Regions from separate parts of the Falseniella ignava genome, predicted to be linked through region 3. Evidence: predicted binding sites of a transcription regulator. Region 3 holds the regulator's gene; each other region holds the start of a gene.
What was found. Region 3 encodes CtsR, which represses protease genes until heat stress. Its sites were predicted from a motif close to TTGGTCAAAAAAGGTCAAANA; they were not measured.
Positions count from the first base shown of each region.

Region 1: a site for CtsR is predicted at 6,266-6,286, ahead of clpB (ATP-dependent chaperone ClpB). Genes of this name have one in related genera too.
Region 2: a site for CtsR is predicted at 4,741-4,761, ahead of clpP (ATP-dependent Clp endopeptidase proteolytic subunit ClpP). Genes of this name have one in related genera too.

Region 1 is NZ_PKHE01000003.1:81,512-89,712, forward strand. It holds gene ftsY (signal recognition particle-docking protein FtsY) at 1-383, shown strand, start outside; gene ylxM (YlxM family DNA-binding protein) at 405-728, shown strand; gene ffh (signal recognition particle protein) at 744-2,234, shown strand; gene rpsP (30S ribosomal protein S16) at 2,323-2,595, shown strand; gene CYJ57_RS01995 (KH domain-containing protein) at 2,621-2,887, shown strand; gene rimM (ribosome maturation factor RimM) at 2,945-3,469, shown strand; gene trmD (tRNA (guanosine(37)-N1)-methyltransferase TrmD) at 3,459-4,178, shown strand; gene rplS (50S ribosomal protein L19) at 4,309-4,659, shown strand; gene CYJ57_RS02015 (hypothetical protein) at 4,792-5,238, shown strand; gene CYJ57_RS02020 (YitT family protein) at 5,259-6,215, shown strand; gene clpB (ATP-dependent chaperone ClpB) at 6,365-8,201, shown strand, end outside.
Region 2 is NZ_PKHE01000006.1:4,816-13,016, reverse strand. It holds gene tpiA (triose-phosphate isomerase) at 1-474, opposite strand, end outside; gene CYJ57_RS03310 (phosphoglycerate kinase) at 490-1,680, opposite strand; gene gap (type I glyceraldehyde-3-phosphate dehydrogenase) at 1,779-2,786, opposite strand; gene CYJ57_RS03300 (sugar-binding transcriptional regulator) at 2,814-3,854, opposite strand; gene clpP (ATP-dependent Clp endopeptidase proteolytic subunit ClpP) at 4,092-4,697, opposite strand; gene rpmF (50S ribosomal protein L32) at 4,815-4,982, opposite strand; gene CYJ57_RS03285 (YceD family protein) at 5,002-5,556, opposite strand; gene CYJ57_RS03280 (nucleotidyltransferase family protein) at 5,647-6,795, opposite strand; gene CYJ57_RS03275 (class I SAM-dependent DNA methyltransferase) at 6,807-7,571, opposite strand; gene rsfS (ribosome silencing factor) at 7,574-7,900, opposite strand; gene yqeK (bis(5'-nucleosyl)-tetraphosphatase (symmetrical) YqeK) at 7,933-8,201, opposite strand, start outside.
Region 3 is NZ_PKHE01000021.1:3,299-11,499, forward strand. It holds gene CYJ57_RS06695 (DUF1576 domain-containing protein) at 1-588, opposite strand, end outside; gene CYJ57_RS06700 (GNAT family N-acetyltransferase) at 715-1,164, shown strand; gene ftcD (glutamate formimidoyltransferase) at 1,161-2,057, opposite strand; gene yfcE (phosphodiesterase) at 2,181-2,699, shown strand; gene CYJ57_RS06715 (hypothetical protein) at 2,850-3,164, opposite strand; gene CYJ57_RS06720 (ATP-dependent Clp protease ATP-binding subunit) at 3,272-5,770, opposite strand; gene CYJ57_RS06725 (CtsR family transcriptional regulator) at 5,831-6,295, opposite strand; gene CYJ57_RS08105 (helix-turn-helix domain-containing protein) at 6,616-6,843, shown strand; gene CYJ57_RS06735 (sigma-70 family RNA polymerase sigma factor) at 7,147-7,710, shown strand; gene CYJ57_RS06740 (DUF1659 domain-containing protein) at 7,784-7,984, shown strand; gene CYJ57_RS06745 (DUF2922 domain-containing protein) at 8,004-8,201, shown strand, end outside.

The DNA of each region.
Region 1 (8,201 bases), on a different contig from region 3:
ATGATTATCTCTTAGTTGATACTGCTGGAAGACTTCAAACAAAGGCGAATTTGATGGAAGAGTTAGCAAAGATGAAGCGAATTATTGAACGCGAAAATCCAAATGGCGTTCAAGAAGTCTTATTAGTTCTAGATGCGACAACCGGTCAAAATGCATTGACCCAAGCCAAACAATTCAATGAAGCAACCGAGATTACTGGACTGGTTCTAACGAAATTAGACGGAACCGCTAAAGGAGGAGTCATTTTATCAATTCGTTATGAATTAGATATTCCAGTGAAATATGTCGGATTGGGAGAACAAGCAAAAGACCTACAAGTCTTCGATCCAGAACAATATATGTATAGCTTAATTAGTGATGTCTTAATGACATTATCAGATTAACCTTTCAGTGAGGAGTAGGCAATGTTTCTAGAAAATATGGTCTTAATGGGGCAATTATTTCCCATTTATAAGCAGTTACTTACAGACAGGCAGCGAGATGTGATGGCCATGTATTATGAAGAAGACTTCTCTTTAGCTGAAATTGCTGAACAACTCAATATTACACGCCAAGGAGTGCGCGATAATTTAAAGCGAGCTGAAAATGCATTGCTTCATTATGAAGAGACTTTAAAAGTTAATCAAAAACGCTTAAAACGACTCGATTATTATCGAGAATTATTACCCTACGTTACTGACTCCGATGGGCGTGAATTGATTCAACGATTAATACAACAAGAAGAATAATTTAGGAGGAAATCCATGGCATTTGAAGGATTATCAGAACGACTCCAAGGCGCAGTGAGTTCGCTAGGAGCCGGTGGAAAGATTACGGAAGCTGACTTAAAACAGATGATGCGTGAAATTCGTCTCGCTTTACTGGAAGCAGACGTAAACTTCCAAGTCGTCAAAACCTTTGTGAAGCGAGTTAATGAACGTGCTTTAGGATCGGATGTTTTAGAGTCACTTTCCCCGGCACAACAAGTCGTTAAAATTGTTAACGAAGAATTGACGGATTTAATGGGAGGCGAACAAGCGCCTTTAAATATTTCCAAGCAACCGCCAACGGTTATTATGATGGCGGGGCTTCAAGGGGCAGGTAAGACGACAACAGTTGGGAAGTTAACGAATTATTTATCGAAGCATCACCAACTTAAACGTCCGCTCTTAGTTGCTGCAGACGTCTATCGTCCGGCAGCGATTGACCAACTTCAGACGATTGGTCAACAGATTGGTGCGGAAGTCTTTGCACAAGGGACGGATGTCAATCCGGTTCAACTCGCAACAGATGCATTAGCTCATGCTAAATTACAAGGAAACGATGTAGTCATCATTGACACGGCAGGACGACTGCATGTTAATGAAGAGTTAATGAATGAATTACGCAATATTAAATCCGCCGTTCATCCTGATGAAATCTTACTAACGGTTGATGCGATGACCGGACAAGATGCGACGAATGTGGCTGAAGCATTTAATGATGCCTTAGATATTACAGGGGTTATTATAACTAAGCTCGATGGGGACACGCGTGGAGGAGCTGCGCTATCAATTCGAGCGATTACAGAGAAGCCAATTAAGTTTACCGGTCAAGGTGAGCAACTGGATGCCTTAGAACCGTTCCACCCGGATCGAATGGCTGGGCGTATTCTCGGAATGGGGGATATGCTCACCCTGATTGAGAAAGCCCAACAAGACTTTGATGAAGCCGAAGCCGAACGTATGGCAGAAAAAATTAAAGATGCCAGCTTTGACTTCAATGATTTTATCCAACAAATGGATCAAGTGACCAAGATGGGACCCCTTAAAGATCTGATGAAATTAATCCCACGTGTTAATAAAATTCCAGGATTCGATCAATTTGATGTTTCAGATAAAGATATGGCCCGTCTTAAAGGAATCGTGATGTCGATGACGCCGGAAGAACGAGAAAATCCGGATATTATTTCTCAAAGTCGTCGCCGTCGGATCGCGCGTGGATCTGGTCGTGAATTGAATGAAGTGAATCAACTTATTAAACAATTCAATCAGACACGAAAAATGATGAGTCAAATGTCCCAAGGTAAGAATGGTTCCATGCGTAAAATGATGAAACAAATGAAAAATCTTCCGAAAGGACAAGGAATGCCGGATATGGGAGATTTATCAAACTTGATGGGAGGTGCAGGTGAACCTCTATCACCAGAAGCTCTAGAAGCTCAACGTAAACAAAAAATGATCCAACGTAAACTTCGAAAAATGAAACGAAAATAAAATTTACCCTGTAAAGTAAAAAGACTTTACAGGGGTAAAATAATCTGTTATATTATTCCTTGTGATATTGATTTGAGGAGGTGACGACATGGCAGTAAAAATTCGTATGAAACGTTTAGGTTCTAAAAGAAACCCATTCTACCGTATTGTAGTGGCAGACTCACGTTCACCACGTGATGGTCGAATTATCGAGCAAATTGGTTTTTATAACCCAGTTTCTGAACCAAAAGAATTGAAAATCGACGAAGAATTAGCATTGAAATGGTTAGGTAATGGTGCGCAACCATCCGATACTGTTCGTAATTTATTCTCTAAAGAAGGAATTATGCAAAAATTCCACGATTCTAAAACAAAAAAATAATCTGACTCATAAAGGGTGATAAAACATGTTAGATATTAAAGCCTTAATTCAAACGATGATTGAACCATTGATTGAGTTTCCAGAGGATTTTGAAATTAAAGTAGTTGAAGGTGAAGAATTTACCGAGTATCATTTACACTTAAATCCAGAAGATATTGGGCGTGTTATTGGGCGTCGCGGACGAGTTATTCGTTCGATTCGTACGATTGTTTATAGCATTCGTCAACGCGGGCAAAAACGCTCCAAAATTATCGTTCAAGATGATGCAACCGACCAACTAGAAGATGAATAATATTACGACTGCCGAGGCTTTTGTTTTGGCAGTTTTTTGATGAAAAAGGAGCTGGAAATGACATATTATAAAATTGGACGCCTAGTGAATACCTTTGGTATTCGAGGAGAAGTTAAAGTCATCGTTGACAGTGATTTTCCAGAGGAGCGCTTAGCTCAAGGCGCAACACTTTATATTTTAAAAGATGATCAACCGATTGCTGTCACGGTTCAGTCAGCCCGGCAACATAAAGGCAGTTATATCGTTGCTTTTGAAGAATACCAAGATATTAATCAAGTCGAGTGCTATAAGGGGAGTTGGTTAGCGATCGAAGCCTCTCAACAGCAGGCCCTTGAAGAGGATCACTACTATTATCACCAAATTGAAGGCTTGAAAGTCTATACAGTCGGTGGTGAACATTTAGGTCAAATTAAAGAGATTCTTGCCTTAGGATCGAATGATGTCTGGGTAGTTAAACCGGCTCAAGCTGGCCGGCGTGATATTCTCTTACCTTATATCGGAGATGTAGTGAAAGAAGTTGACTTAACCAATCAGCGGGTAACAGTAGAATTGATGGAAGGACTTATTGACGATGCGAATTGATGTTCTCACACTTTTTCCAGAGATGTTTGCACCGTTAGAGCATTCAATGATGAAACTTGCACGTGAACGTGAGATTTTAGATTTTCATTTACATAATTTTAGAGAGTATGCAGTCAATAAGCACGGTCATGTGGATGATTATCCTTATGGCGGCGGGGCAGGAATGTTACTCCGGGTAGAACCGATTGTGCAGGCACTCGAACAGATTGAAAATTACTCACATGCTCGGGTGATCCTGACGGATCCAGCGGGAGAGCCTTTTAATCAAGCCAAGGCTCAAGCATGGTCAAAAGAAGACCACTTAATCTTTATTTGCGGGCACTATGAAGGATTTGATCACCGCATTCGAGATTATATTACCGATGAAGTGTCTATGGGAGATTATGTGTTAACCAATGGGGAAATACCCACTATGGCAATGATTGATGCCACGGTCCGATTGATTCCAGAAGCCATTGGCAATCATCAGTCCATTCAAGAGGAATCCCATCAATCTTCTTTATTAGAGTATCCGCAGTACACTCGTCCAGCTAATTTTAGAGGCAAAGAAGTGCCAGAAGTCTTATTAAGTGGACACCACCAGCGGATTGAAGCATGGCGTCGTCAAGAAGCCTTACGTCGAACCTATTTGAATCGACCTGATTTACTCGAAACGGCCAAATTAACGGAAGAAGAGAAAAAATGGCTAGAAAGTCTGTCTGCTCACTAATTTACCCTTTACATTAAAAGAAAATTCTGTATAATAAACTAAGTAGTCTAAAGGACTATGCTATCACGATAATCCGCTAAATTATGATTGAATTAATTTATGATTGTTTGTCGGAAGGAGAAGAAAATATATGAGTATCAATCCAATTATTGCTAAAATCTCTGAAGGACAATTACGTTCTGATATTCCAGAATTCCGTCCTGGAGATAACGTGCGTGTTCACGCATTAATCGTTGAAGGTGAGCGCGAGCGTGTGCAAATCTTCGAAGGTTTAGTCATTAAACGTCGTGGACATGGTATTAGTGAAACTTACACTGTTCGTAAGATTTCTAACGGTGTAGGTGTTGAACGTACTTTCCCAGTACATACACCACGCGTTGCAAAGATTGAAGTAACACGTCGTGGTAAAGTACGTCGTGCTAAGTTATACTACATTCGTAACTTATCAGGTCGTTCTGCACGTATTGCTGAGCGTCGTTAATCAAATCAATCAACATCCCAGGAAACTGGGATGTTTTTTGTTGTTGGATTCTCATCTGTTTGTTATGAAATGGATACACTTGCTTTGAATTTAATGGTATACTGAAATCACTATTATTATTGGAGGCTGAATATGTCTATAATTCATGAGCATTTCGAAGAAAAATTAAATGAGCTTGATATTCCTTTTAATTCGATGGAAATTGAAGAAGGGCATCGACTATATCGGGTGACCTATCGACTGACAAAAGAACGTGTACTTGTCGCAGAAATTATTATTCAACAGGCAGACATGCCATACGTTGATAGTCAAATTATTTTCCGCCATGTTCACTTACTCACAGAACGTAGTAAGGAAGCGACCGCACTCACCACAATTAATCAATTAAATGAAATGAAAACAGGTTATTATGCACTACATTTAGCAGGTGATGGGGAAATCTTCTTGCGTACGTTGATGCGAGTGGGAGAAGATATTGAACCATTATACCAAACTTTAGTAATGGGATCGCAAATTGCGAAAGGATTGCAAAAAGATTTAATCGCGAACCTGGGCGAATCAGGTTCAATTACAAATTAGAGTAGAGGATTAAAAGACAAATGTTAGGAAGAATTACGAATAAGTATCCATTCGTGGAAAATATTGTCGCATTACTGGTCGTGTTGTTTTCTTCAATCGTTTATTCAATTGCCATGAATAAATTTCTATTACCAGGGCATATTTATTCCGGAGGATTAATGGGGTTTGCCCAAATTTTAAGTTATTTTATTAATCATTACACGCCTTGGGCGAATATGATTTTACCTGGTCAATTGAACTTAATACTGAACATTCCAATTATTACCTTAGCGTTTATAAAATTAGGTAAACGATTCACCTTTTTAACGCTTTGTGTGGTGTTCGGGATTTCATTTTTCTCATCCATTATTCCAGTGACGCAAGTTTCTGAAAATCCATTACTTAATGGGATTATGGGGGGCGTTCTCGGAGGTATTGCAGTGGGGACGGCCGTTCGTTTTGGTCTTTCAGCTGGGGGAACGGATATTATTTCAGTGGTAGTATTCCGCGCAACTGGGGTCAACGTCGGATCGGTAAACTTATTAATTAACTTAATTATTATCTCTTTTGCTGGAAATATTTATAGTTGGGAATATGCACTTTATACCTTAATTTCCATGTATGCGTCAGCACGCTGTATTAACTTCATTCATACCAATGAGAAGCGCTTAACGGTCTTTATTGTGACCGATCATGTGGACGCCGTACTCGACAGCATCTTTGCCCGACTTCGCCGTGGGGTGACCATTCTTGATGGGCGCGGAGGCTATAGTCGAGAACCTAATAGCACCTTAATGATTGTAGTTAACCAGTATGAGTTATATGATTTACAGATGGCGATTGCGCAAGGAGATCCAGAAGCATTTGTTAATATCATTCAATCTACTCGAGTCATCGGTAACTTCTTGAATAAACAACAACAAGATAAGCATCGCTTTGAACTCAAATATTACCAACAACTTGAAGCGGAGCGCAAACTTAAGCGACATCATCATTAATCATTACAGACTGCAGGATACGTCCTGCAGTTTTTTTAACCATAAAAATAAAGGTCAAATAAAGTCAAAATATTATTGACCAATCTTGACCTTTTTGGTATACTAAGGTCAGTCGATGAACGACAGAAAAAAATAAGGTGGTGAACAGGATGGAACAATATACGACACTGGTGCAACAAACAATAGCGGATGCGCAACAAATTGCCCAGACACGTCATCATCAAGCGATTGATATTGCGCATGTGTGGCGCGTACTCATGCAAAGTGATCATTATGCATATCAACTCTACCAAGATTTACAAGTTCCGATGGATGGATTAAAACAAGTCGTCGAGCAAGAGTTAGATAAAATAGCCGTAGTCACCGGCAGCAATATTCAATACGGACAGACTATTTCACAAAATTTAAATCGATTATTACAAGATGCAAACCAAATTGCAACGGAAAAAGGAGATACCTATCTCTCGATAGACGTCCTGTTATTGGCTTTGTATCGTCAACCAAATCAACCAATTACGCAATATTTAGTAGAACATGGTATTACGGAAGAAATTTTAAATGAAAAAATTGAAACATTGAGAGGAGGGGAGTCTGTGAACTCACCAAACCAAGAAGCAACTTATGATGCCTTAAAACAATATGCAATTAACTTAAATGAAGCGATGAAATCGAACAAGAGCGATCCGATTATCGGACGGGACGAAGAGATTCGAGATGTGATTCGAATTCTCTCAAGAAAAACTAAAAATAATCCAATCTTAATCGGGGATCCGGGGGTTGGTAAGACCGCGATTATCGAAGGCTTAGCTCAACGGATTATTCGAAACGATGTGCCAGAGAATTTAAAAGGCAAAGTAATCTATAGCTTGGATATGGGGGCTTTGATTGCGGGCGCCAAATATCGCGGCGAATTTGAAGAGCGTTTGAAAGCTGTCTTAAAAGAAGTGAAAAATGCGGATGGTGAAATCATTCTCTTTATTGATGAGATCCATACCATTGTTGGAGCTGGTAAGACAGAAGGTTCGATGGATGCAGGGAACTTACTTAAACCAATGCTCGCTCGTGGAGAATTGCATTGTATCGGAGCCACAACCATTGAAGAATATCGCCAAAACTTTGAAAAAGACAAAGCTTTGGAACGTCGTTTCCAACGCGTGATGGTGAAAGAACCGAATGTTGAAGATACGATCTCTATCTTGAGAGGATTGAAAGAACGTTTTGAAATTCATCATGGGGTTAATATTCATGACAATGCGTTAGTCGGAGCAGCCGTCTTATCCGATCGCTATATTACCGATCGTTTCTTACCTGACAAAGCGATTGACCTAGTAGATGAAGCGTGTGCGACCATCCGAATGGAATTAAACTCTGTGCCAACAGAAATTGACCAAGTCAATCGTCGTCTGATGACGTTAGAAATTGAAGAAGCTGCTTTGAAGAAAGAATCAGATAAAGCAAGTATGAAACGTCTGGAAGACCTTAAAGAAGAGATTGCAAACTTACGCGAAGAAGCAAGCCAACTCAAAGCACGTTGGGAAGTTGAGAAAGCAGCAACTAATCAAGTCCGTGATAAACGGGAAGAACTTGATGAAGCACGTCGTGAATTAGAAAATGCCCAAGCTCAATATGATTTAGAGCGGGCAGCGCAACTGCAACATGGTGTCATTCCAGGACTTGAAAAAGAATTAGCGGATTTAGAAGAACATCAAGCTGAAGAATACGTTGATTCACGCTTAACCCAAGAATCGGTTACAGAAGAAGAAATTGCAAAAGTTGTTGGTCGGATTACCGGGATTCCTGTCAATAAAATTGTTGAAGGGGAACGAGCTAAATTGCTAACACTCGATGAAACTTTAAAAGAACGAGTAATCGGACAAGATGAAGCGGTGAATAAAGTCTATGAAGCCGTCTTAAGATCGCGAGCAGGCATCCAAGATCCACGGAAACCGATTGGCTCCTTCCTATTCTTAGGACCTACTGGAGTTG
Region 2 (8,201 bases), on a different contig from region 3:
ATCTGCATTAAGTCCAGCCAACGCTTCAGTAATCTGCTCTTTAATCCATGGTTCTGTCTCACCCGATTCACGTTGTTCAAGTGATTCACCACAGCAGATAATCGGAAGCATTCCATTTCGGAAAATGGCTTTCGCTTTTTCATTAATAAATTGGTTGCTTTCATTAAAATATTCCCGGCGTTCAGAATGTCCAATGATTACATATTGAACACCCACTTCCGCTAATGATTTAGGGCTTATTTCACCCGTAAAAGCACCAGCATCTTCAGTATAGCAATTTTGGGCTGCAATCACTAGTTGATCATTCGTACGTGTTTGAATCATTGTTGGCAGAAATAATGCAGGGGCTCCGATAACAGATTCTACTACTGAAGCATCCGGTAATTTGTCTTGAACTTCTTTAACAAATTCAACGGCTTCCTCCAATGATTTATTCATCTTCCAATTTCCGGCAATAATCGGTTTGCGTGACATATCATCTCTCCTTTATTATTTGTCGTCGATCGAAGCAATTCCAGGTAATTCAGAACCTTCTAAATAAGTTAATGAAGCTCCGCCACCCGTTGAGATGTGTGATAATTTATCTTCAAATCCCATTTGAATTACCGCTGCAGCAGAATCTCCGCCACCGATAATCGTATTAGCTCCATCTAAGTTTGCTAATGTTTCAGCAATCGCTTTGGTACCATGCGCAAATTGTTCAAATTCAAAGACGCCCATCGGTCCATTCCAAACAACGGTTTTCGCTTCTGAAAGGATATCTTTGAATAATTCAACCGATTTCGGTCCAATATCTAACCCTTCCCAGTCTGCTGGAATTTCGTCAGCACTAACGACTTGATGGTTAGCATCGTTAGAAAACTCATCTGCTACCACAATATCAACCGGTAAGACTAACTTATCACCCGCTTTTGCTAACATATCTTTAGCAAAATCCAAGCTGGTTTCATCTAATAAAGATTTTCCGATTTCTTTTCCTTGAGCTTTCAAGAAAGTGTAAGCCATCCCTCCACCAATAATCACTTTATCTGCTTTAGTCAGTAAAGACTCGATGACTTTAATCTTGTCCTCAACTTTGGCACCGCCTAAAATGGCTACAAATGGGCGCACCGGATGGTCAACGGCTTCACCTAAATATTTAACCTCTTTCGCTACTAAATAGCCAATACCATTTGGTAAATGTGAAGCAATACCAACGTTTGAGGCATGAGCACGGTGTGCTGTACCAAACGCATCATTAATAAATACATCTCCTAATGATGCCCAATATTTTCCAAGTTCTGGATCATTTTTAGATTCTTTCTTACCATCTAAATCTTCATAACGTGTGTTTTGAACCAATAGAACTTGACCAGATTGTAAATTAGCAACTGCTTGTTCAAGCTCTTCACCGCGAGTAACTGGAACAAACTGTACTTCTTGGTTTAATAACTCGCCTAAGCGTTTCGCAACGGGAGCTAAATTATTTTTGGCTTTATCTGCCTCTTCTTTTACTTTACCTAAGTGAGAAAATAGTACAATTTTACAATCATGTTTCAATAAGTAGTTTAATGTTTCAAGTGAGGCAACGATTCGGTTATCATCTGTAATCTGACCGTCTTTCATCGGAACATTATAATCAACCCGGACTAAGACCGTTTTGCCATCGAGTTGTAAATCTTTAATCGTTTTTTTAGCCATTCTATTCCTCCTAATATAGCGAATATCTAAAAAGGGCAGGAAAGCATTACGCCTCCCCGCCGTTTGGTTTGACGTCTAGAATTGTAAAATTCTAAGGACTACAATTTAGCGAAATATTCAAGTAAGCGAATCATATTACCTGTAAATCCAGATTCGTTATCGTACCAAGATACTGTTTTAACTAATTGAGATCCATCTTCAGCTTCTTGAATAGAAGTTAAAGTAGCATCAAAAATTGCTCCTGCTGGGTATCCAATGGTATCGGCTGAAACAATTTCATCTTCGTTGTATGCGAATGAGTCTGTTTCTGCTTCTTTCATCGCTGCGTTAATTTCTTCTACCGTTGTATTTTTACCTAATAATGAGTAAAGGATTGTGTGTGAACCTGTAATCGTTGGGACACGTAATGCAGATCCATCAAGTAATCCATTAACTTCTGGAATTACGCGACCAATCGCTTTCGCAGCACCGGTTGATGCAGGGATAATGTTTTGAGCTCCTGCACGTCCAGAACGAGCGCTCTTAGCGTTTGGTGAGTCTTGTAATGCTTGAGTTGCTGTATAAGCGTGAACTGTCACCATGTTACCTGTTTTCAATCCGAATTTATCGTTTAATACTTTAACGACAGGTGCAAGTGAGTTTGTTGTACATGACGCAGCTGAGATAATTGTATCCGTTGGTTCAAGAATGTCTTCGTTAACACCGAATACAACCATTTTTGTTTCTTTATCTTTTGCGGGTGCTGAAATTAATACACGTTTTGCCCCAGCATCAATATGTGCTTGTGCTTTTTCTTTTGAGTTGTAGTGACCTGTACATTCAAGGACAATATCTACTCCTAATTCACCCCAAGGTAATTTACTTGCATCTTTTTCTTCAAATGCTTTAATTTCATGACCGTCAACAACAATTGAATCACCTTTTACTTCAACGTCGTAAGGTAAACGTCCAAGTGCTGTATCATATTTTAAAAGATAAGCTAAGTTATCGTTATCAGTTAAGTCGTTGATTGCAACAATCTCAACATCTGCACCTACCTCATAAATACGTCTTAATGCTAAACGTCCAATACGTCCAAAACCATTAATTGCTAATTTTACTGTCATTCCATTTCCTCCTTAAGGATATTTATTTCAAAGGGTTTCCCCGTTTAAAATCTTTAATGCAATCGCTTCGTCACAAATTAACCAACTGTGACGTGGTGCCAAATGGAAGAATCCCTCCACTGCGTCAGCTTTTTCTTCACCAGCTACGACGGTAATCACTAAAGGAATTTGCTCTAAATCTTTAAACTTTAGGCCTATTCGAGGGTAACTAGCGACAATTTCTCCTTGGCGATTGTAGAAGGCACCAAACGCTTCACCAACCGCATGATAATCATTAATTTGATTTAGCTTATCGGAATTAATTTTTCTTCTCTCAGCCATAACTTTAGCTGTTCCGACACTGAGAATCAAACAATCTGCATTTTTACTTTTAGCGACAATTGAAGCAACTTCTTCATCGTTCATTAATATCTTTGATGTTTCAAGCGTGATATTTTCAGGAATAAATAGTGGAATATAACTTCCCGAAGTCCGCTGTGCCATCACATTTCCAACTGAGTTCGATTGAATGTCAATTTCTTGACCTAACCCTCCTCGTGAAGGAACAAATGTTAACTGACGATTTTTAGCTAAAGATAGATCAAACTGATGAGCTACTTTCGACAAAGTTGTGCCACCTGTTACAGCAATTGTATTATCACCTACTGGCAAATAATCTCCAAGTACTTGGACAACAGCCTTCCCCAGCTCATCAAATATCGCCGGATTTTCTCCAGCATCTCCCGGAACAACGACACAATGAGCAATTCCGAGTTTAGCTTTAAGTTGTTCTTGTAGCTGATAACATTGAGAATTGTATGTAATACTTAGTAAAGGATTTAGTATTTGGTAAATCCTTCGTCCTTCATCGGTAAGTTCAATACCCGACGGGCTAACATTAACTAGGTGTTGATTTCGTAAAACTTCGACTTGAGAACGCGTCACACGCTCGCTCAAATTAATTTTTTGAGCTAAAGATTTACGTCCGATAAGCTGTTCTCGATCAATCACTTGCAATATACTTAAACGCATATCAACTAATGAGGCAATCTCTGGAGCAAGTGCTTGAATTTCTTTATAATCATTCATCGACCTTCACTCCCTATAAGCAGTTGGTCAAATTAAGTCCAATGCGTAATCACAAATTAACATAGCCACAAACATTCATTTCTCACGGTTACAGTAACATAGTACCATTGATTCTGATTAAAGACAAGTGAAAAGGTGAATCGTTTTATAATATACTGGACATTAACTGTCCAATGAGGGAATGTGTACAAAAAAAGACTCCTTTCATCCAATTTTGGAATCAAAGGAGTCTATTGTTTATTTCTTTGATTTATTCAATTCTTTACTATTTTTCATAATACCATCGATCAGACCGTACTCAAGAGCCTCATCCGCATCTTTAAAATTATCACGATCAGTATCTTGTTCAATAACTTCTAAAGGTTGACCTGTTAAGTCACTTAAAATTTGATTTAAACGTTCTTTCGTTTTTAAAATATGGCGTGCTGCAATTTCAATTTCTGTTGCTTGACCTTGAGCGCCGCCCAGCGGTTGATGAATCATTACTTCGGAGTTTGGTAAAGCCCAACGCTTCCCTTTCTCCCCTGCTGCCAGCAATACTGAGGCCATGGATGCCGCCATCCCAATCACAATCGTTTGTACATCGGCATTAATAAAGCGCATTGTGTCATAAATAGCCATACCAGCTGTTACACTACCCCCAGGTGAATTTATATATAAATAGATATCTTTCTCAGGATCTTGGGCATCTAAAAATAATAATTGAGCGATAACGGAGTTTGCTAATTGATCATCAATTCCTCCGCTTAACATAATAATACGGTCTTTTAATAAGCGTGAATAAATATCATACGCACGTTCTCCCCGTGAAGTTTGTTCGATTACTGTTGGAATTAAATTCATATAAAAACCTCCTATCTTTGTCAACAATTATTATTTTACCTTAATGGTCAAAGAAAGACAAATTTTTTGTTTTAAAAATAAAACGACTAAATCTTTCGACTTAGCCGTGAAATTACATTAAATTACTTCTTTACCGTCATAGTAGCCACAATTCGCGCATACACGGTGACTCATTTTTAATTCACCACATTCAGGACAAACGTTCATCCCTGGAACTTGAAGTTTAAAGTGTGTACGACGTTTTCTCTTGCTAGCTTTTGAAGTTTTACGCTTAGGTACTGCCATTTTATCCACCTCCTACAATTTAAGAATCGCTTCTTTCTTGGTCATTTAATAATTGTTGCAAAGCGGCAAACGGCGAATCCTCAGATTGTAGGCGACGTTCACTTTGCTGCTCAATATAGTTGGCCTCTGTTATAACTTCCCAATCTTTTCCATGGGGAAGATGTGCTTCATCTTCGTCTGGACCATAGACTTTGGTAGGTATATTAATCAATATTAAATCCGTAACTAAATCAACTAAATCAATTGTATCATCTGTAATCACAACCGTTGTTTCTGCATAGTCTTCAATATTCCCATCATACTGAGCTTCAACATACCGTTCACTCACTGGAATCGTTAAGTCATACACGACAGGTTTCAAAGATAGACTTGATGGGAGAATTAATGTGACATCAATTTGCCCATGCAAGGTAACTTCGTGATTGTCATAGGTAAAATATCCTTTTAAACGTGGCTCTTTTTGAATTTCGAGATTAATTTGACGGTCGATTAACTCATCTTGAATCGAAATAATTTGATCCACTTCAACAATCGCTTCGGAACTATTTCTTATTTCACGAATTGTGTACTTCATAATATCACCTCTAAAGCAACAAGCTTTATTATATGGAATTCAAGCCTTAAAGTCAAGATACAGAACAAGTTTTTTCGGCATAATTCCAGCCTATTTACCTAAAAACGGAATTTTTTCGATATTTTGTTCATTAATCATGCGCTTCAGATTATTTTGATAGATTTGGTCTAGCGTCAAATTAAGTTGATAATAAGGGCTGACCTCACGATTTAACCGCGTAAAAATGGTTGTTTTCAATGATTCCATTCGAAGATGTACCCTACCTCGTGATGAAATTCCTAATAGACGCACTGTTGGCATCTCTTGTTGGAGATCAATCGATTGCTGCCATTTCTCATCAGTAAAATTCAACATAATCCGTAACAATTTACGCTGGATTGACGATCGTGTAAATCGCCGACTTGTTAACAATTCTACTAATTTATCGTAAGAATTCGCTTTTTGATTTGTTTCATATATATACTGACCTAAACCGTTCTTAACATCAAATATTTGTTCCAAACCACCTGGTTGATCACTCATAATCCGATATTTCAAATAAGGATAATAATCCTCTAGCACCACCCCTTGATCAACTTGAATTGGATAGGGAACTGCGATTATTTCACCTGTTGTTAAATAGTGCTCACGAATTTGCGTTCCAGACAGTATTGTCTCCCCGTCAAATGTTGTTTGACTTCGAGGGATTGCCATAAAGTTTACCTCTTTGTTCCATCGTTTCATCGATTGGATATATCTTACTGCTAACATATGGTTAGGTGCATTAAAATGTTCAGCCGCCACTTCTCCAAGATGAGCTTCAATACTTCTCGAATAAGCTTCCGGATAGCTGACGCCTGAGCTCATTTCTTTCTGTAGCGTCAAATCAATCATCGATTGATTGGTCTCAATCTCTTCAACAATCTTAATTAAAGAATTAAGATCCAAGGTTTCTACCCCAAATGCTAAAGTATCGATTCCCATGCCTGATAAAATTCGCATTCCCCAATCCGCAAAATAATCCGCCGATTGGAGCGAAGCAATGACTGGCAACTCCACGACGATATCAGCTCCAGCTTCAATCGCATATCGACTTCGAGTCCATTTATCCATCAATGTAAATTCTCCACGCTGCGATTGATTTCCTGACATTGCAACAATGATTGTCGCTTCCGGGAATTGTTGACGAATGACTTGTAATTGATACTGATGACCTCGGTGAAATGGATTATACTCTGCAAGAATTCCCACTTTTTTCATGGCATACCTCATTATTTATAACAACGGAAAAACCAACGGGGTGTCTCGTGATGTCGACTTGGATCATATATTTCTCGTCCATGATTTACATAGACTTGAATATCATCCTGCGCAAAACCTGCTTCTGTAAGATGATGCATATATACTTCTAACGGGTAACTACGCTCGACGAGCGTGATATTCGTTCGTTCATATAGATTACCGTTCTTTTGGATAAAAAGTGTTAAATCATGTTCCACTACAATTTCTTCTAGGGCTTCTGTTGGATAACTCTCCCAAAGTAGTGCGGTAGATTCATCATAGTCAAAATATTCAAAGCCATTGAAACCATAGCGGATATGATACGGTGTCCAAACATCAAACAAAAATTGTCCTCTCTCACTTAAATGTTGATAGACTTGATGAAACGTCTGACTTAACTGTGTCTCATCCTCTAAAAAACAAAGGGAATCTAAGAAACAAGTAATGACATCGTATCCCTCTACCCATTGATAAGCACTCGATTGCGTCATATCCGCTACTCTAAAGGACACATTAGAGTAGGGGTGAACCAATGTCTCCTGAGCTTGGAAGATCATTTCGGGACTCAAATCAATCCCAATAATTTCATCCGCTAATGCCCCCATCATTTCCGTTAAAACGCCTGTGCCACAAGCTAAATCAAGAAGTGTATATGGACGTTTATCCAAAGACTGCTCGACAAAAGTAATCCAGTCAAAGTAAGCTGATTCATCATTAAAACGTGAGTATACTTGGGCTAATTTTGAAAAGCCCATGGTTAATCAATCCATTCTTCAATATTTAGTTCAGGAGCATCTATCCAAATTCGTTCTAAACCATATAATTCTCGCTCGGTATTTAAGAAAACATGCACGACGACGTCATTTAAGTCAATCAACGTCCATTGCCCATCTTGTTTCCCTTCAACACTCAACAATTCATAACCCGCTTGATGAACACATTCGACAATCTCATCAACAATCGCTTTAACTTGTCGTCCGTTCCGACCGTGCATAATAATAAAGTAATCTGTTACAGGTGTTAACTCACGCACATCAAGTACCGTAATTTCTTGCGCCAAGCGGTCATGTGCATGTTGTACGATTAATTTAATTTTGTTTATTGTTTCTTCGATTTTTAGTCATTCCTTTCTTCCATCCAATGATTGTAGATTACAACACTTGGAGGATAAACATTTTTTTCTAACTTAACAAGATGAAGTAGCGTCTGTTGCATAATTTGACGGGTAGCCATTTTTAATGAATGATTCGCTACTTCCCTAGCCTTTTTTGCCTCTTCAAATGTTCTTCCCGGTTCAATATAATCTGCTACAAATAGCAGCTGACTTAAACATGACATTTCAACAGACCCAATTGTATGGTCCGAGACGGCCTGCAAAATCTCTT
Region 3 (8,201 bases):
CACACCAATTGTAAAGCCGATATTATACAAGTTATAGCCCTTGTGGAAGTTCAACATGTGCCCCGCTAACGGAATCACAATCATACCAATTAAGACTCCCACTAGGATTGCAGCAGGAATTGAGATCCATAGTGGCCACTCTAGTCCCAAAGCGATATAGCTGACCGCCGGCGAAATCCCTGTCACAAAGCACGCCACATGAACTTGTTGAGAAAATGGAATGCCTTGGTATTTCGTATAAAGATACACGCCCATAATTAATGGGATGGAGTTCAAAATATGCTTACCAAAAAAGCCAAACCCTAAAACTGTTAATAGTCCGGCAATTAAGATCCCCGTTAATTCGGATTTTAAATAATGGGCCAGCGCAACCATCATTAAATAAACTAACGCGCTATTGACAAAGGCAGCACCCACCCCACCAATCAACATATAATCACTAATCAATTGACTTGGAGACAGCGTAATTTGCCATAGTCCTTGTAGAATACTAGCCCCATCTTGCGCAAAGAACCCTGCCACAAGTACTAGAATACCCAATAAATAAAAATCTAAATAACGAAATGATGATTGCTCAACTTGGTTCATACTTCCACTCCTTCTTACTAGTCCCTCTATTATACGTTGCCTTAAGTATCGTGTAAATAGACCGGTAATCGCCTGAAGAATTTGTGCTATAATATTTAAAAATTCCGACATACGAGGAGTAGACAGATGGAAGCCATTCTTATTGATCAAGCCTTAAGACTCGTTCCTTATTATCCCTGCCCTGAAGTAACCCTCGAATGGTATCAAGATCCACAATTATGCTTACAAGTGGATCATACTACCACCCCCTATACACTCGAAGTCCTTGAAAAGATGTATCACTATTTATCGACCCACGGCCGGTGTTATTATATTGAATATTTGGGGCAACTCACTGGAGATATTTCTCTGCTAGATAACGGTGAATTGTGCATCGTCGTCGCTCCTGAATTCCAAAATCAACACCTTGGACGACGGAGTGTTCAAGCAATCCTTGAATTGGCTGAGCGTTGTGGTTTTGAAGAAGTCCATGCTAACGTTTATCGCTTCAATCACCAAAGCCAGCGAATGTTCGAAGCAATTGGCTTTGAGCGTGTCGCTGAAGAGTGGTATCAGTATCGGTTGGAACAGGACTAAATCAAATGATTTTCAATCACTTGCTGCTGATAATCGAATGTGTTCAGCTGTAAATAATAAGCTGCACTATCTGCTAATGCCTGACCAGGGGTTAGCCCGATAATCTCACTGCTTAATACCGAAACACCATATCGTTTTGCTTCGAGTTTGATGCATTCGAACACTCGGTAGAGGGGTAGCTGTTGCGTATCTGTCATATTCATTGAGACTTGTGCGATTTGTTGGTCCTCCAGCATCACACCGATCGCTTTACAGTGCTTAAAGCCCCCACTCGAACCACGGACAGTGCGCGCTATTTCTTGGGCAATCGATAAATCCGCCGTATTTAAATTCACATTGAAAGCGACCAGTGGCTGACGGACACCCACAGCCGTCACTCCTGCTGTAGGGTGAGGCACACTCGGTCCATAATCGGGCTGCCACTCCGGTTGTTGTAACTTTTGCGTCATTCCCTCGAATTCCCCTTTTCGGATTCGCGCTAAATTTCGGCGTTCTGGTACTGACGCCGCCGCTTCATACAGGAAAATGGGGAGTGCAAGCCCTTCGGATGCTCGCTCTCCAATACGCTTAGCGACTTCAACGCATTCTTCCGTTGTAATTCCTTTCAGTGGAATCAGCGGGCAGACATCCATCGCACCCATCCGCGGATGCTCACCTTGATGTGCGGTTAAATCAATTTGCTCCACCGCATAACGCATCAATCGTACTGCAATTTCCTCGATGCCCGCCGGATTGCCAATCAAAGTAACCACCGTTCGATGGTGGCTTGCGTCGGATGACGCATCGATCAATGTAACTCCTTCGACCGATTGTGCCACATCGAGTAACCCTTCAATAACTTTTGCGTCGCGCCCCTCACTAAAATTCGGCACACACTGAATTAACTGACCCATCTCGTCCCTCCATCACTTTATTCTTTCCTTGAGTGTAGCATATTCCTTCTAATAACCAAATGCGTTACAATTAAAGTAGCACGCTACTTCAATGTATAGCGTAAAATAGAATGAGGTGTGAATATGAAAATTGGAGTCCTATCCGATACACATGGTTCCTATATCCAAACGAAAAAAGCGTTAGAAGCCTTGGGTGATTGCGATTATCTCCCACACTTAGGTGATGTACTTTATCATGGTCCTCGCAATCCAGTCTATGCTACTTATGAACCGGCTAAGTTAGCTGAATTTTTAGTAGGACGTGACATTACTTTTATTAAAGGGAATTGCGACGCTGATGTGGATAGCATGGTTACGAAACAAGATTTGTCGAACAAGGAAGCATTGCTTCGTTGGGGTGACGTGGTCATTTATGCTGTCCATGGTTACGAAGAGACTCTTGAGGAGCGACTTGACCGTGCCAAATCACTCGGTGCCAATACGGTCCTATTTGGTCACAGCCATATCAAGTCAATCGATCAAATCGATGGACTGACCGTAATCAACCCTGGATCGACCACCTTGCCAAAGGATGGCAGTTGTTCATGCGCTCTATACGAAAACAGCCAATGGTCACTCATTTCATTAAGCGATGCAGAGTAGAAACCTCGGTGTTTCTACTCTTATTTTGTTTTAATTGGTTCTGCGGGAGTTTTAATGAGGGTAATTGTTCAGCTCTGCTCTTTCAGTTGAACAAACTTGGACGGATTGTTCAACTCTGCTCTTTCAGTTGAACAAAATTGGGCGAATTGTTCAGCTTAGCTCTTCGAGATGAACAAAATTGGGCGAATTGTTCACCTCAACACACCTCAGATGGAGTTCCACCCTCATTAACTCCAACTCAACACACCTCAGATGGAGTTCCACCCTCAATAACTCCAACTCAACACACCTCAGATGGAGTTCCACCCTCATTAACTCCAACTCAACACGCCTCAGATGGAGTTCCGACAACAATAACTCCAGCTCAGCCCTACTCAGATGAAGTTCCCACAACAATAACTCCGGCTCAGCCCTACTCAGATGGAGTTCCACCGGCAACAACCACCCCCCCGACTGACTGTTCACACTATCTCCACCTACCATTTGGCACAAATTCCGTGACCCCAACCAATTTTCCCCACATAAAAAAGCCCCAGCTTCACACTGAGGCTCAACTAACATTCGAGTGTCGCTTACTTCGAACGGTTATTGATGTTAATAGCGCCGGAGCGGCCGCCAATCGTAATTTGGTCTCCTAGCTCGATTGCTCCACTCAATAACATTTCACTCAATTCGTCTTCGATTTGTTTTTGGATCGCGCGACGGATTGGGCGGGCACCGTATTCTGGATCGAAGCCAGCATCCGCAATGATATCCACCGCTGTGTCAGTTACACGGGCAGAAATTTCAAGGTCTTCAAGACGATTGATAATTTCTTGCGCCTGAAGTTTAACAATTTCACGAATTTCTTCTTTAGATAGGGGTTTGAAGACAATCGTTTCATCAATACGGTTGATAAATTCCGGACGGAACGTCTTCTTCACTTCCTCATGGATTCGTGCCGCCATTGCATCGTAGTCGTTCGAATAATCGACCGCGCCAAATCCTACAGATTTGTCATCGCGCAAGGCGGTTGCGCCCAAGTTCGACGTCATAATAAAGATGGTATTACGGAAGTCCACTCGACGACCTTTACCGTCGGTCATATGCCCATCGTCAAAAGCTTGTAGCAAGATATTGAAGACATCCGGGTGCGCCTTTTCAACTTCATCTAATAGAATGACCGAGTAAGGTTTGTTACGAACTTTCTCCGTCAATTGACCTGCTTCATCATAGCCCACGTAACCTGGAGGTGAACCAACTAGTCTCGATACGCTATGTTTCTCCATATATTCTGACATGTCCACGCGAATCATATTATCCTCACTACCGAAAATGGTCGCAGCCAACGCTTTCGCTAACTCTGTCTTACCTACCCCTGTTGGACCCAAGAATAAGAATGATCCGATCGGACGATTTGGGTTTTTCAAGCCAGAATAAGCTCGGCGAATCGCACGAGAGACCGCACTGACAGCCTCATCTTGACCAATTACGCGCTCGTGCAACTCAGCTTCAAGATTAATTAGGCGCTGAGACTCTGCCAAGTCCATCTGCTGAACTGGGATACCCGTTGCTAAGGAGATCACCTCAGCAATATCTTCCTTAGTGACTTTCAACACTTCAGGCGAAGCTTGATCTTGAGCCGCTTCTTGGATTAGCCCGTCCATATCTTTCTCCAATTTCTTTTCTTGTTCACGAATTTGTTGAGCCTTCTCGAAATTACGCTCTAAAATCGCCGCTTCTTTCCGTGTATTCAAGTCATTCAAGTCGCTACGCAAACGTGTCAACTCTGTCGCTTCTTGTGTCGCATCAATCCGAACCTTCGCTGATGCCTCGTCCATTAAGTCAATGGCTTTATCCGGCAGACGACGGTCAGTCATGTAACGCATACTCATCTTCACCGCTGCATTGACCGCTTCTTCAGTAATCTCGACTTGATGATGTTGCTCGTATTTCTCTTTCAGACCATTAATAATTAAAATCGACTCTTCCTCATTCGGCTCATCAATCTGAACTCGAGAGAAACGACGCTCTAGTGCGGCATCTTTTTCAATATGTTTTTGATATTCATCTAGCGTTGTCGCGCCAATTACTTGGATCTCACCACGCGCTAAAGCAGGTTTCAAGATATTGGCCGCATCAATCGCACCTTCAGCCGATCCTGCACCAATTAGCGTATGAATCTCATCGATAAAGAGAATCACTTGACCATCTTGGGTCATCTCTTCGATAATCTTCTTCATGCGCTCTTCAAATTCACCACGATACTTCGTTCCAGCTACTAGCGAACCAGTATCGAGCATCATCAGGCGCTTGTCCTTAATATTATCCGGCACGGTACCATCCACTAAACGTTGCGCAAACCCTTCAACGACTGCTGTTTTACCAACACCGGGCTCCCCAACCAATACGGGGTTATTTTTCGTACGACGACTAATAATTTGGATCATTCGGCGGACTTCATTCTTACGTCCTACGACCGGGTCCAATTTACCAGACCGGGCTAATTCAGTTAAATCACGCGCTAGACTATCTAGCGTCGGCGTCGTTGAATCACTTGTTGCCCCTTCATTCCGCTGATTTGAACCATTGCCCCCTTGCGCACGACGACGTTGGCGACGCCCCTCTTGCCCATGCTCACCATGACCTTCAAGGCCAATCACTTTGTAGATTGCTTTGCGTAAATCTTGTAAATCAACCCCTATATTGTGTAACATCGCAGTTGCTAGAACTTCTTCTTTCAACATACCAAGTAACAAATGCTCTGTACCCACACGAGATACACCTAAACGCTTCGCATCATTTGATGCATTCATAATAATTTTCTTCGAACGTGGGCTGTATGGAATTACAATCTCACCGGCAGTTCTTGGCATGGCTGTCCGACCATGAATCATCTCTAATTCTTTCAATAGGACATCATACGTTGCGCCTGCTTCACGCAACACATTCCCAGCAATCCCTTGTTCTTCGCGCGCTAAACCAAGCAAAATATGCTCGGTTCCTACCGCTTGGTGGCGCAAGTAATAAGCTTGTTCCGCCGCATAAATCATGGCTTGCCTTGCACTCTCTGTAAATAATTCTTCAAACATGTTCTCACCTCGTTAAGATTTTATGTTATTGCAACCTCTGCTTTTCAACAGGGCATCGGTTTAATAAATATAACGCAATTGCATCAACATCTGCTTCAAAAGCATTGCGCGCAACTCATCCTCTTGCGTTGATAACCCCGATAAAAATTCCGGATCAATCATCGAGAACATTAAGATGGCTTCACGCTGATCAATAATCTCATCTTCCAGCAAAGTATTAATAATCGTAGTGGCATTGCGATAGGTAATAGCTGAGCCAATCAAGGCAGCCATCTCCTCAAGCGCATGCGCATCGTCGATCACCTCGACCTTTAATATACGGATATAACCGCCACCCCCACGCTTACTTTCTACCATATAACCGTGTTCCTGGGTAAAGCGAGTGTTAATCACATAATTGATTTGCGAAGGTACACAATCAAAGCGCTCCGCAATATCTGACCGCTTAATCTCAACTGTCGAGCGACTCGCTAGAATTTCTTTCAAATAAGCCTCAATAACATCCGACATACTGCGCCGTACCATTGTATCCCTCCTATCCAATTATTTCGATGAGCCATTCACTGACCTTTCTTGACCATTATATCATCTTCCATCCCTTTTGCAAATTAGATGCCTAGCGACACGCTTGACTCATCAAATTGAATATCTCACCTTCACCCCGAATCATTCATCATATTGAGCATATAATCAGAAAATATATCTCATCAAAGCCTATGGTATCGCTAAAGTTAAATTTAATTTTATTAAAAATAAATATTTTGTTGTTTTTATATTGACATATCAATTTACGCACCCTTACAATAGGTCTTAAGAAACCAGTTTCAACGAGTTAGATAAGTTAGATGAGAGGAGGTACTACCTTGAATATTGACTGGGTTAGGTTAGAAGAACTACTTGCAGAGTGTGACTTAACGAAATATCAACTTGCCGAACTTATTCATTATTCCCCAACAACAGTTTATCGATGTTTTAACGGTGAGCGCAATCCAAGCTATGATTTTATGAATTGCATTATCCGCGAGCTCGCGCTCACCCATAGTGAAATACAGGAAATATTCTTTGCTAACTAATCTCCTTGATACAAAGCAACGTGCACAATGCATGTAATTTACTTTGCTTTGAATTATGATGCTTTCACCATCATCAAGCTGTACTTCCCTTTAATTTAGACGGCATTCTACTCACACCAATCTTGCGATGTGACGTTCTCGCTAAATCTTCATCCACAAGAATGCCCGTCCGTGCGCATTCCTCGCGCATGACCTCAACCGAGCCTGCGAACCCTTCCCAGGCTCTTCTCTATTATTAATACTTCTCTCATATCAATCCCAACGCACCACATTAATCGATACAACCATCACAGGAGGTTATCTATGGATCATCAATACTACTACCACGAGCACCTATTACGTTTATTTGCTCCTTTAGTGTATAAGACGCTCGCCCGGTGTAATATTCATTCTGCGCATATCCATTATGACGACTACTGGCAAGAGCTGCGTATCAAACTCTTGCAAATTGCTCAAAACTTTGACGGACAGCCCCTTACTAATGACGATGATCGGTACCGATTCACCGCCTATGCTCAGCGAGGACTGTACTGGCACTTAATTGATTTGATTCGACGCGATCAACGGGTCCTCGCTCGTCAAGAGACCCCTGAAGACTTACAAGCATTTCTTGAAAATCTCAGCGAACCAGAGAACATTCATCAAGCACCCCCATCGATCGCATCAATGTACATTACACGCTTTATCGAACAAGCGCGCCATCATCTCTCAGAAGAAGAATATCAACTCTTCCTATTACTGACGACCGAAGTCGGGACCTATACCGAAATCGCTGAAATACTCGGAATCACACGCGAAAATCTCTATAAGCGTCGCGTCCAACTTCGACGCAAACTCCACCCCTTAAAATATTTATTGAAAAAATAGTTCCATTTTATTCACTCCCACCCTTTCTATAGATGTCAGCTCGAGCTGATACTAACTCAAAGGAGGAATTCGAATGAAACGAGAATTCACAAATAGCCGTCTAGTCTTAGGGACACTGAACCCCCTTACCGATAAGAAAAGTCGCATTAGTTTGAACAACTTGACAGAAGATGCTCCAGGAGATGCGGTCCAAGCCATTCGTGACACACTCGATCAGTTAACGGAAGATTCCGTCGAGAACGTCTCTGCCGTTGTTACTTACGAATACCGATAAGATATAAGGAGGAAGCGCGATGAAAACTACTTCACACGTACTCGAATTACAATTCAAAGATGAATTAGGTAAAGCTACCAAGATCAGCATTAAAAACCCTACCCAAGGTATCAATGCTGATACCGCGAAGACGTCTCTCGAGACGATCAGTCAACAAAAAGTCTTCCGTGGTAAGAATGGCTTGAATTACCACGAACCAGCTGGCGCACGTTACGTC